Regions from separate parts of the Streptomyces sp. NPDC007164 genome, predicted to be linked through region 2. Evidence: riboswitches for the same ligand, from Rfam matches in the RefSeq annotation. Region 2 holds a riboswitch; each other region holds the start of a gene.
What was found. Region 2 has a riboswitch for thiamine pyrophosphate ahead of thiO (glycine oxidase ThiO). Riboswitches for the same ligand answer to the same signal wherever they lie in the genome.
Positions count from the first base shown of each region.

Region 1: another riboswitch for thiamine pyrophosphate. It lies ahead of thiC (phosphomethylpyrimidine synthase ThiC); the one in region 2 lies ahead of thiO (glycine oxidase ThiO).
Region 3: another riboswitch for thiamine pyrophosphate. It lies ahead of ABZ622_RS27040 (thiamine ABC transporter substrate-binding protein); the one in region 2 lies ahead of thiO (glycine oxidase ThiO).

Region 1 is NZ_JBEYFB010000003.1:119,675-123,708, reverse strand. Features, by position in the region: gene ABZ622_RS07155 (IclR family transcriptional regulator C-terminal domain-containing protein) at 1-184, shown strand, start outside; gene ABZ622_RS07150 (SsgA family sporulation/cell division regulator) at 286-723, shown strand; gene ABZ622_RS07145 (YibE/F family protein) at 803-2,125, opposite strand; TPP riboswitch at 2,196-2,329, shown strand; gene thiC (phosphomethylpyrimidine synthase ThiC) at 2,322-4,034, shown strand, end outside.
Region 2 is NZ_JBEYFB010000002.1:370,669-374,702, reverse strand. Features, by position in the region: gene ABZ622_RS06180 (thiazole synthase) at 1-272, opposite strand, end outside; gene thiS (sulfur carrier protein ThiS) at 275-511, opposite strand; gene thiO (glycine oxidase ThiO) at 508-1,692, opposite strand; TPP riboswitch at 1,690-1,802, opposite strand; gene ABZ622_RS06165 (hypothetical protein) at 1,854-1,982, shown strand; gene ABZ622_RS06160 (FAD-dependent oxidoreductase) at 2,083-3,267, shown strand; gene ABZ622_RS06155 (peptide-N4-asparagine amidase) at 3,422-4,034, shown strand, end outside.
Region 3 is NZ_JBEYFB010000025.1:77,523-81,556, reverse strand. Features, by position in the region: gene ABZ622_RS27045 (iron ABC transporter permease) at 1-1,207, opposite strand, end outside; gene ABZ622_RS27040 (thiamine ABC transporter substrate-binding protein) at 1,324-2,436, opposite strand; TPP riboswitch at 2,510-2,625, opposite strand; gene rlmN (23S rRNA (adenine(2503)-C(2))-methyltransferase RlmN) at 2,667-3,773, opposite strand; gene ABZ622_RS27030 (phosphatidate cytidylyltransferase) at 3,868-4,034, opposite strand, start outside.

The DNA.
Region 1 (4,034 bases), on a different contig from region 2:
GCGACAGGAGTACGCCCTCGGAACGGTCTGTGCGGCCATCCCGATCACAGCCGGATTCACCGCTGCCGCGATGGCGATTTCGGTACCCCTGGAGCAGGAAAGCCGGTTGCTCCCCGCAGTCGAACAACTACGTGGCGAAGTGGCCAACCTCTTGCGTTCGTTCGTGTTCTCTATCAGTATCTGAAAAATCACTCCTTGTGATCTGCTATCGCGTGCACCACGATGGCGTCAATAGGGCCACGGGGGATCATTCCTGGCCAGATTCATCTACTGCGGGGTTGAACGATGCGCGAGTCGGTTCAAGCTGAGGTCATGATGAGCTTCCTCGTCTCCGAGGAGCTCTCTTTCCGGATCCCGGTGGAGCTCCGGTACGAGGTCTGCGATCCGTATGCGATCCGGATGACCTTCCATCTGCCCGGTGACGCCCCCGTCACCTGGGCATTCGGCCGTGAGCTGCTGCTCGACGGCCTCAACAGCCCCAGTGGCGACGGCGATGTGCACATCGGCCCCACTGAGCCCGAGGGGTTGTCCGACGTACATATCCGGCTCCAGGTCGGCGAGGACCGGGCGCTCTTCAGGGCCGGTACGGCACCACTTGTGGCGTTTCTCGATCGGACCGACAAGCTCGTGCCACTTGGGCAGGAGTGCACGCTGGGTGACTTCGAGGGCAATCTCGAAGACGCCCTGGGCCGGATTCTCGCCGAGGAACAGAACGCCGGCTGAGCGGAACGGCGCAGCCGACCGGCCCGCCGGTCGAACACGGCATCTGCTGAACGGGTGAATTACTCACCCGCGGAGACGCTCAGGGTCTCGTCCTACGACGACGGCCCCTCCCGGTCCGTACGGGTGCCGAAGCTCCGGCTTCCGCGCCGAGCCCTGTGCGGTCCGCGGAGACGACCAGCGCCGCGAGCACCGTCGTCACCGGCACCGAGGCGACCAGTCCGATCGATCCGACCAGCGTTCGTACGATCTCCTCCGCCACCAGCTCGCTGTTGGCCACCGTCCCCACGCTGCTCTGCGCGACGGAGAACAGCAGCAGCAACGGCAGTGCCGCGCCCGCGTAGGCGAGCACCAGCGTATTGACGACCGAGGCGATGTGGTCGCGCCCGATCCTGATCCCTGCCCGGTAGAGCCCCCGTACGCCCAACGTCGGGTTCGCCTGGTGGAGTTCCCAGACCGCCGACGTCTGGGTCACGGTCACATCGTCGAGGACCCCGAGCGAACCGATGATGACACCGGCCAGAAGCAGACCGCTCATGTCGATGTGCGGGTACAGGCCATGGATGAGGCCGGTGTTGTCGTCGGTGTTGCCGGTCAGGCTCGCCCAGCCGATGAAGAGCGAGCCGAGCAGTCCGATCAGCAGCAGCGAGATCAGTGTGCCGATCACCGCGACCGAAGTACGGGCGGTCAGGCCGTGGCACATGTAGAGCGCGATCAGCATGATCGCGCTGGCCCCGACCACCGCGACGAGCAGCGGATTCGAGCCCTGGAGAATGGCGGGGAGGATGAACAGGGTCAGCACGGCGAACGAGACCGCGAGCGCGACCAGCGCCATCACCCCGCGCATGCGGCCCACCGCGACCACGACCAGGGCGAAGATCCCGGCCAGCAGCGCCATCGGGAACTTCCGGTTCACATCCGTCACCGAGTACTGCAGATCACGGGGCGCGTCGGGGGCGTACGCCACGACCACGCCCTGACCGTCGCGCAGCTGGCGCGGGGTGTCGGGCTGGATGATCTCGACGAACGTCCGGCCCTTGTCATGACCGGTCGTCACCTCGATCCTCGCCTTCTTGCACAGCCCCTGCCCGCCTTCCGACGGAGGCGTGGTGTCTCCGTCGACGGGCGTCCGGGCCGCGTTCACCTCCTTGCAGTCCACCTTGTCGATGTTCACCACCTTTCCCTGCTGGGTCTGCCGGTCGAATCCGACGCCGGTCCGTTCGTGCGGCGGCGCACCACCCGGCCAGAGGGCCACCAGACCGACGAGGACGGCGGCGGCGAACGGGAACAGTACGGCCGCGATGACCTTGCGCAGATGCTTGGAGACGGGCGCGGCAGGGCCATGGCTGTGCGAGTGGCCGTGCTGATGGGTTTGTGGTTCGTGGTCGATTCGGGGGGACGTCACCGGCCGATCATCGCAAGAAGAGACGGGCCCACTGTTCAGCAGGCGGGACGGGGCGCTAGCGTGGAGGGACCTTTGCACACGCGGGAGCTCGGAGCACCGGGCTGAGAGGGCGCTGATCTCCGTACGTCCGTACGGGACAGGCTGCGCCGACCGCCGAACCTGTTACCGGGTAATGCCGGCGTAGGGAGTAGGTCTCATGACCACATCGGACGCACGCACGCCTGCCTCGAACCAGAGCGACGAGGCCGGGAAGTCCATCGGCTGGCACAAGGGGTACGTCCGGGGCTCGCGCCCGGACCTCCAGGTGCCGGTCCGTCAGGTGCACCTCACCAACGGCAAGGACGTGACGCTGTACGACACGTCGGGTCCGTACACCGATCCCACCGTCGAGACCGATGTCCGTCGCGGGCTCGCACCGCTGCGGGAGAACTGGATCATCGCCCGCGGCGACACCGAGGAGTACCCGGGCCGCCCCGCCCGCCCGGAGGACGACGGGCTCAAGCACACCTCGCCGCGTGGCGGGCTGCGCAACCTCGACGCGGTCTTCCCCGGCCGCCCGCGGCTGCCGCGCCGCAGCCGGGACGGACGGCCGGTGACCCAGCTCGCGTACGCCCGCCGGGGCGAGATCACCCCGGAGATGGAGTACGTGGCCATCCGGGAGAACGTCGAGCCCGAGGTGGTGCGCGAGGAGATCGCGGCCGGCCGGGCCGTGCTGCCCGCCAACGTCAACCACCCGGAGATCGAGCCGATGATCATCGGCAAGCGGTTCCTGGTGAAAGTCAATGCCAACATCGGCAACTCCGCGGTGACGTCCTCCATCGAGGAGGAGGTGGAAAAAATGACGTGGGCGACGCGTTGGGGCGCCGACACCGTCATGGATCTGTCCACCGGCCGCAACATTCACACCACCCGTGAGTGGGTTCTGCGCAACTCCCCCGTGCCGATCGGCACCGTCCCGCTCTACCAGGCCCTGGAGAAGGTCGACGGCCGGGCGGAGGAGCTGACCTGGGAGATCTACAAGGACACGGTCATCGAGCAGGCCGAGCAGGGCGTCGACTACATGACCGTCCACGCCGGCGTGCGCCTGCCGTACGTACCGCTGACCGCCCGCCGCAAGACCGGAATCGTCTCGCGCGGCGGTTCGATCATGGCGGCTTGGTGTCTCGCGCACCACAAGGAGTCGTTCCTGTACGAGCACTTCGAGGAGCTCTGCGAGATCCTCGCGACCTACGACGTGACGTACTCACTGGGCGACGGGCTGCGTCCCGGCTCGATCGCCGACGCCAATGACGAGGCGCAGTTCGCCGAACTGCGCACGCTCGGCGAGCTGAACACGGTCGCCAAGCGGTTCGGCGTCCAGACCATGATCGAGGGGCCGGGCCACGTTCCGATGCACAAGATCAAGGAGAACATCGACCTTCAGCAGGAGATCTGCGAGGAGGCGCCGTTCTACACGCTCGGCCCGCTGACCACCGATGTCGCGCCGGCGTACGACCACATCACCTCCGGCATCGGCGCGGCGATGATCGCGTGGTGGGGCACGGCGATGCTCTGCTACGTCACGCCGAAGGAGCACCTCGGCCTGCCCAACCGGGACGACGTGAAGACCGGTGTCATCACCTACAAGATCGCGGCGCACGCGGCGGACCTCGCCAAGGGGCACCCCGGGGCGCAGGACTGGGACGACGCGCTCTCCGACGCCCGGTTCGAGTTCCGCTGGGAGGACCAGTTCAACCTGGCCCTCGACCCGGACACCGCACGGGAGTTCCATGACGAGACGCTGCCGGCCGAGCCGGCGAAGACGGCCCACTTCTGTTCCATGTGCGGTCCGAAGTTCTGCTCGATGAAGATCTCCCAGGACATCCGGCGCGAGCACGGCGGTTCGCAGTCGGAGATCGAGGCGGGCATG
Region 2 (4,034 bases):
GCCTCGCGGGCCAGCCGGGCGGTCAGCACGGCCTCACCTGCGGTGAAACACCCCGCCGTGTTCGGCAGCACGCGGATGGAGAGCCGCTTCAGGACGGAGAGCACCGAGCCCTGGACGGTCGGATCGAGGCGGCGCATCGCGACGGTGGTCAGCTCGGTGCCGGAGGCGGTCAGCGAGCGCTCCAGCACGTCGAGGCCGGCCGCCCCGCCCGTACCCATGATCAGCCGGGAGCCGAACGTGGTGTCGCCGAGGGCGAAGAGGTCGTCGGACATGGTCAGCCTCCCTGGACCGCGGTCAGGACCTCGACGCGGTCACCGTCGGCGAGTACGGCGGTGGACCACCGGCCGCGCGGTACGACGGTCTCGTTGACGGCGGCCGCGACACCGGAGTGCGCGGTGGTGAGCGTGGTGACGAGCGCCGCCAGGGTGGTGCCCGCGGCGACGGGACGGGCCTCGCCGTTCACGGACACGGAGAGGGCGACGGCTCCGGGGGGCGGTGCGGACTCGGTCATGCGGGCTGCTCCTGACGTACGGAGGCGGCGGCGGAGGAGAAACGGTGCGGGGTGAAGGGGCGGGCCGGCTCGGGCGGCTCGCCGCCGGTGAGGAACTCGGCCATGACGTCACCGGTGATGGGGGTGAGCAGCACCCCGTTGCGGTGGTGGCCGGTGGCGAGGTGGAGGCCGGGCAGGGCGGTGGGGCCCAGCAGCGGGGCGTTGTCGGGGGAGGCGGGGCGCAGGCCGGCCAGGGTCTCGGTGAGCGGCAGCTCGGTGATGCCGGGGACCAGTTCGTGGGCGTCCCGCAGCAGCTCGTAGACGCCGCCCGCGGTGACCGTGGTGTCCCAGCCCATCTCCTCGCTGGTGGCGCCGACGACCAGCTCGCCGTTCTCGCGCGGTACGAGATAGAGGTGGCCGCCGCGGACCACGGCCCGGACCGTCCGGCTCAGGAACGGCGCGTACCCGGCGGGCACGGTCAGCCGCACCACCTGGCCCTTCACCGGCCGGACCGGTGGCACGACCTCGTCCGGCAGCCCGGGCAGCCGCCCGCTGAGGCTCCCCGCGGCGAGCACGACCTGGTCGGCCGCCAGCTCCGTACCCCCGGCGAGCACCGCCCCGGCGGCCCGGCCGCCCACCACGCACAGGCGCTCCACCCAGCCGCGGTGGAAGAACACCCCGGCCCGCTCGCAGGCGGTCAGCAGGGCGGCGGCCAGCCGGCGGGGATCGATCTGGTGGTCGCCGTCGACCCGCAGACCGCCCCGGACACCCGGCGCGAGCATCGGCTCCAGCCGTCGGCACTCACGGCCGGTGAGCCACTCCGATCCGAGGCCCGAACGCTGCTGGAGGGCGTGCAGATCCCGCAGGTGGGCACGGTCGTCGGAGTCCAGCGCGACGGCCAGGGTGCCGCAGGCGCGAAAGCCGGTCTCCTGACCGCTCGCCGCCTCCAGCTCGGCCACGAAGGCCGGATAGCGGGCCGCCGAGGCGACATTGAGGCCCAGCAGCAGCTGCTCGCCGTAGTGGAGTTCGGTGACGGCGGCCAGCATGCCGGCCGCCACCCGGGCGGCGCCGCCGCCCGGTTCGGGGTCGGCGACCGCCGTGCGCAGTCCGCGCTGCGCGGCCCGCCAGGCCGTCACCAGGCCGATGATCCCGCCCCCGATGACGAGGACATCGGATCCGTTTCCGTTCCGAGAAGAACGCATGGGCTTCCAGCCCCTCCCTTCGCCGGCATGACCCGGATCAGGTTCGTACGGTCGGAGGCCGCCCAGCCTCCCTCTCAGCCCGGTGCGTCCGGGCTCCCGCGAGTGTCTTACGTCGGCCACCCTAAACCCCGCCCCACCGGACCGGTAAGGGAGCTGTCGCCGTGGCCCGTCCGCCCGACGGCACCCGTCCGCACCGGGAGAACGGCCGGATCGGGCCGGACGGGCGGTGGGAGCGGGAGCCGCAGGAGGGCGGCGGGACGAGCACGGTCGGGGAACTCGCCCTTTCCTGACGGTAAATCAGGTGCTTATGGTGTACGGGTGAGCGATCAGCAGCAGTCAGAGCAGCCGGGCCGGTGGGCAGGACGCCGCGTCGTCGTCGTCGGTGCGGGCATGGCCGGGGTGCAGACCGCGGTGGCCCTGCGGGAGCAGGGCTTCACCGGCCCCGTCACCCTGATCGGCGCGGAACCGCACCAGCCCTACGACCGGCCCCCGCTGTCCAAGGCGGTGCTGCTCGGCAAGGCCGAGGACTCCGCCTTCGACATCGACTTCGAGGCGCTGGAGATCGATCTGCACCTGGGCCGTGAGGTGACCGGTGTCCGGCCGGACGCGCACGAACTGGACACCCCGGAAGGGCCCGTTCCCTACGACGCCCTGGTGATCGCGACCGGTGCCGAACCGATCGTGCTGCCCGGCACCGAGGGCGTTCCCGGCGTCCATCTGCTGCGCACCCTCGACGACGCGGCACGGCTGCGGCCGGTCCTCGACGAGCAGCACGGCGTCGTGGTCGTCGGCGCGGGCTGGATCGGTGCCGAGTTCGCCACCGCGGCCCGCGCCGCCGGCTGTGCGGTCACCGTCGTCGAGGCGGCCGACCGGCCCCTGGCGGGCGCGATGCCTGCGGAGGTCGCCGCTCCGATGGCCGCCTGGTACGCGGAGATCGGCGCCGAACTCCTCACCGGGGCCCGCGTCGACCGCATCGAGCCGGGCCGGGTGGTCCTCGCGGACGGGCGTACCGTCCCGGCCGGAGCGGTCGTCGTCGGAATCGGCGCCCGCCCCGCCACCGGCTGGCTGGCCGGCTCCGGCATCGCGCTCGGCTCCGACGGATCGGTGACCGCCGACGGGGCGCTGCGCACCTCGGCGCCCGATGTGTACGCGGTGGGCGACTGCGCCTCGTTCCCGTCCGCCCGGTACGGCGAACGCCTGCTCGTCCACCACTGGGACAACGCGCTCCAGGGCCCGCGCACCGCCGCCGCCAACATCATCGGCGCGGCGGCCGACGAGGCCCCGGAGCCGGTGACGTACGACCCCGTGCCGTACTTCTGGTCCGAGCAGTTCGACCGGTTCGTGCAGTACGCGGGCCACCACGGGAGCGCCGACACCCTGCTGTGGCGCGGCGATCCGGCCGGACCCGCCTGGTCGGTGTGCTGGCTGCGGGGCGACGTCCTGGTCGCGGTGCTCGCCGTCGGCCGGCCGCGCGACCTGGCGCAGGGGCGCAAGCTCATCGAGGCGGGGGCGCGGCTCGATCCGGAACGGGCCGCCGACCCGGCCGTACCGCTGAAGTCGGCGATCCGTCAGTAGCGTGCCGCAGGTCGTACAAGGGTGTCCGGAATGCGGGCAACCCCTTGGACGGCGGCCAGAATTGGTGCACTGTACATCTTTTGGGTCACCGACCCGTTCCCGGATCGGCACCGACCCGGCTCCCGGACCACCGACTCGTTCCCGAAGGACGTACATGTTCCGACACAGATGGGTCCGCGCCCTGCGCCGGATCTCCGTGGTCTCGGCCGCGACAGCCCTGGCCGGCGGCGTCCTCGCCGTTCCGGCCAACGCGGGCAGCGCCCCGAAGCCCGGCTCCAACCCGGCCGTCGACTACCAGGACCCGGTCGACGCGCTGCCACCGGTCTCCCGGCCGGACACCGAGCACTGCGCGGTCACGGCCGTCGAGCACGACTTCGGCAACACCCTCGGCGGGCCGCCGTACGCCACCACGCTCACCCCGCCCGACAAGTGCCAGGGCCCCTGGAACAAGGTCGTTCTCGACTGGTCGGCCAGCGTGAAGGGGCGTCAGTACGACCGTCTCGCCGCGGTGTTCGTCGGCGGCGCGGAGATCTTCCGCACCAGCACCGCCGAACCCGACGACGACGGCATCAGCTGGCACGTCGCCAAGGACATCACCGACTTCGCGCCGCTCCTGAAGGAACCGCAGAAGCTCCAGCTGGAACTCGGCAACGTTGTCAACGACACGTACACCGGTGTCTACAAGGTCAAGCTGACGATCACGTACTACCGGGCCGACAAGCGCCACCCGGCCGCGAGCACGGCCGACCGGATCGTCCCCCTCGGCG
Region 3 (4,034 bases), on a different contig from region 2:
AGGAGGTCCGCAGGTCCAGCGGCGGCTTGTCCAGGGTGATCAGGAAGCCGAAGCCGACGGTGACCGCGGACACCCCGAGCGGGAGCATCAGCAGCGCGTCGAAACCGCGCACCAGCCGGCCGGCCCGCTGGGTCAGCGCCGCGGCGGCGAGCCCGCCGATGACCAGTGCGATGACCGTCGCGACCAGCGCGTACTGCAGGGAGTTCCAGATCGCTTCGAGCGGCGCGACCAGGAACGTGCCGCCGCCCGCGTCCACGGACGCCAGCGCGCGGTAGAAGTCGAGGCCGTGGCCGCCGGTGGTGTCCACGGAGCGCTCGACCAGCACTCCGAGCGGCAGCAGAATCAGCAGCAGCACGGTCAGCAGCACCCCGCAGAGCAGCGCCCACTGCCCGGCGCCGCGCGGCCTGCGGGCGGTCTGCGCGGGATCGACCAGCTTCAGCGCGGTCTCCCTGCGCCGCACGGTCCACGCGTGCACGGCGAGGATCGCGCCGACCGCGGCGAACTGCACCAGCGTCAGCACGGCGGCCGTCGGCAGGGCGAGCAGCTGCGCGGTCTGCCGGTAGATCTCCACTTCGAGGGTGGCGTAACCGGGGCCGCCGAGGATCTGTACGACCCCGAAGGAGGTGAAGGTGAAGAGGAAGACCATCAGCGCGGCGGCGGCCACGGCGGGCGCCAGGGCCGGCAGGGTGACCCGCCGCCAGGCGGCGAACCGCCCCGCGCCGAGCACCCTGGCGGCCTCCTCCTGCCGGGGGTCGAGCTGGGACCACAGGCCGCCGACCGTCCGTACGACCACCGCGTAGTTGAAGAAGACATGGGCGAGCAGGATCGCCCAGACCGTGGTGTCGAGCCGTACGCCCCAGAGTTCGTCGAGGAAGCCGCCGCGTCCCAGCAGCGCCAGGAAGGCCGTCCCGACGACCACGGTCGGCAGGACGAACGGCACCGTGACGACCGCCCGCAGCAGTTGTTTGCCGGGGAAGTCGAAGCGGGCGAAGACATACGCCCCGGGCAGCGCGATCAGCAGGGTCAGCGCCGTCGAGGCGAGCGCCTGCCAGGTGGTGAACCAGAGGACGTCGCGGATGTCCGGCCGGGCCAGCACCTCGCCGATCCGGCCGAACTGCCAGACGCCGTCCACCTTCAGGCCCCGGCCGACGATCGCCGCGACCGGGTAGGCGAAGAACAGCGCGAAGAACGCGACGGGCACGGCCATCAGGCCGAGCCGCACCGCGCTCCCGCGCCGGGCCTTCGCACGGGCGGCATCCGCGTGCGCGGACCGCGGGCGGGGAGTCCTCCCGCCCGCGTCCGTTCCGCGTACGGGACTCTTCGTTACTTCACTACGAGCGAGGACCACGACTGGACCCACTGCTCACGGTTCTTGGCGATCTTCTCCGGGGCCACGGTCGCCGGACTGTCCACCGTCGCGCCGAACTTCGTGAAGAGCTCCGGCAGCGCCGCGTCCTTGACGACCGGGTTGACGAACATGTTGAGCGGCATGTCCTCCTGGAACTTCTTGCTGATCAGGAAGTCCAGCAGGGCCTTGCCGCCCGCCTCGTTCTTCGCGCCCTTCAGCAGGCCGGCGAACTCGATCTGCCGGAAGCAGGTCCCGGTGGCGACGCCGGTCGGTGCGGTCTTCGGCTGCGGCTTCGCGTACAGCACCTCGACGGGCGGGCTGGAGGCGTACGAGACGACGAGCGGCCGGTCCGCCTTGGCCTTCTTCCCGCCGGCCGATCCGGAGAACTCCTCGTTGTACGCCTGCTCCCAGCCGTCGACGACCTTGACGCCGTTGCGCTCCAGCTTCTTCCAGTAGTCCTGGTAGCCCTTCTCGCCGTAAGTGGCGACGGTGCCGAGGAGGAAGCCGAGACCGGGCGACGAGGTCCCGGCGTTCTCGGTGACGAGCAGGTCCTTGTACGCGGGCTTCGCCAGGTCGTCGAAGGACTTTGGCGGCGCGAGCTTCTTGTCCGCGAAGTACTTCTTGTCGTAGTTGACGCAGATGTCGCCGGTGTCGACCGGGGTGACCCGGTGCTTGTCGGCGTCGAGCCGGGTGTCCGCCGCGACCCGGTCGATGCCCTTCGCCTGATACGGCGTGAAGAGCCCGCTGTCGAGGGCGCGGGAGAGCAGGGTGTTGTCGACGCCGAAGAACACGTCGCCGCGCGGGGATCCCTTGGTCAGGATCTCCTGGTTGAGCGCGACCCCCGCGTCTCCGCTCTTGAGCACCTTGACGGTGTAGCCGGTCTCCTCGGTGAACTCCTTCAGTACGTCCTTGGAGGCGTTGAAGGAGTCGTGGCTGACGAGGGTCACGGTCTTGGAGCCCGAGCCCTTCGTACCGCCGGAACCGGCGGCCGGGTCGTCGGAGCTCCCGCAGCCGGCGAGTGCGGTGACGCCGAGCGCGGCGACGACGGCCGAAGCCGCGAGCTGCCTGGTCCTGCGCGTGGTGGTCATGGTGGATTCCTCCTGGGTTTTGGCCAGGAAGAGACGCGGCCCTGCCCGCGGGAAGCGGGCAGGGCGCAACAGCATGAGTTGATGACCGAACTTCCTACCCGGAATGACCCGGGCGAGGTTCAGAGGGTCTGCGGCCGACCTGTCTCGGTGCCGCACTCTCAGCGCTGTGGCGCTCCCCTGTCGGAATATGAAGTTGATTTCAGGCCCAGATTACACGGGCCGTTTCCGCCTCAGCGCTCGGCTGCCGCCAACTGCCCGCAGGCCCCGTCGATCTCCTGACCGCGAGTGTCCCGCACGGTGACCGGCACCCCGTGGGCGGCGATCGCCTCGACGAACGCCTTCTCGTCCTCGGGCCGCGAGGCGGTCCACTTGGAACCGGGCGTGGGGTTCAGCGGGATCAGGTTGACGTGCACCCGCTTGCCCTTGAGGAGCCGGCCGAGCCGGTCGCCGCGCCACGCCTGGTCGTTGATGTCGCGGATCAGCGCGTACTCGATGGAGATGCGACGGCCGGACTTCTCCGCGTACTCCCACGCGGCGTCCAGCACCTCGCCGACCTTCCAGCGCGTGTTCACGGGTACGAGGGTGTCGCGCAGCTCGTCGTCCGGCGCGTGCAGCGAGACGGCGAGGCGGCACTTGAAGCCCTCGTCCGCGAAGCGGAGCATCGCGGGCACCAGGCCCACGGTGGAGACGGTGATCCCGCGCTGCGAGAGCCCCAGCCCGTCCGGCTCAGGGTCGGTGAGACGGCGGATCGCGCCGACCACCCGGTTGTAGTTGGCGAGCGGCTCGCCCATGCCCATGAACACGATGTTGGAGAGCCGCGCCGGACCGCCGGGGACCTCCCCGTCACGCAGCGCCCGCATGCCGTCCACGATCTGGTGGACGATCTCGGCGGTCGACAGATTACGGTCGAGACCGGCCTGCCCCGTGGCGCAGAACGGGCAGTTCATCCCGCAGCCGGCCTGCGAGGAGATGCACATCGTGACCCGCTCCGGGTAGCGCATCAGGACGGACTCGACGAGCGTCCCGTCGTGCAGCTTCCACAGGGTCTTGCGGGTGGTGTCGTCGTCGCAGCTGATGTGGCGGACCACCGACATCAGGTCGGGCAACATCGCCTCGGCGAGCTTGGCCCGCGATCCGGCCGGGATATTGGTCCATTCCGCCGGGTCGTGCGCGTACCGCGCGAAGTAGTGCTGCGAGAGCTGCTGGGCGCGGAACGGCTTCTCGCCGATCGCGGCGACGGCTTCCTTGCGCTCGGCGGGCGTGAGGTCGGCGAGATGCCGCGGCGGCTTCTTGGCTCCGCGGGGCGCGACGAAAGTGAGTTCTCCGGGCTTAGGCATGGTTCATCCAGTGTCGCAGACAGAACAGTGAGGGCCCGCCGTCCTGTGGACAACGGGCCCTCACTCGTAAAGTCCCAGGTCAGGACCCTGTTTCTCAGGTGGAGCCGACGAACAGCACCAGCAGCAGCCAGACCACCGGGGCGGTCGGCAGCAGCGAGTCCAGCCGGTCCATGATGCCGCCGTGCCCCGGCAGCAGCGTGCCCATGTCCTTGATCCCGAGGTCCCGCTTGATCATCGACTCGCCCAGGTCCCCGAGGGTGG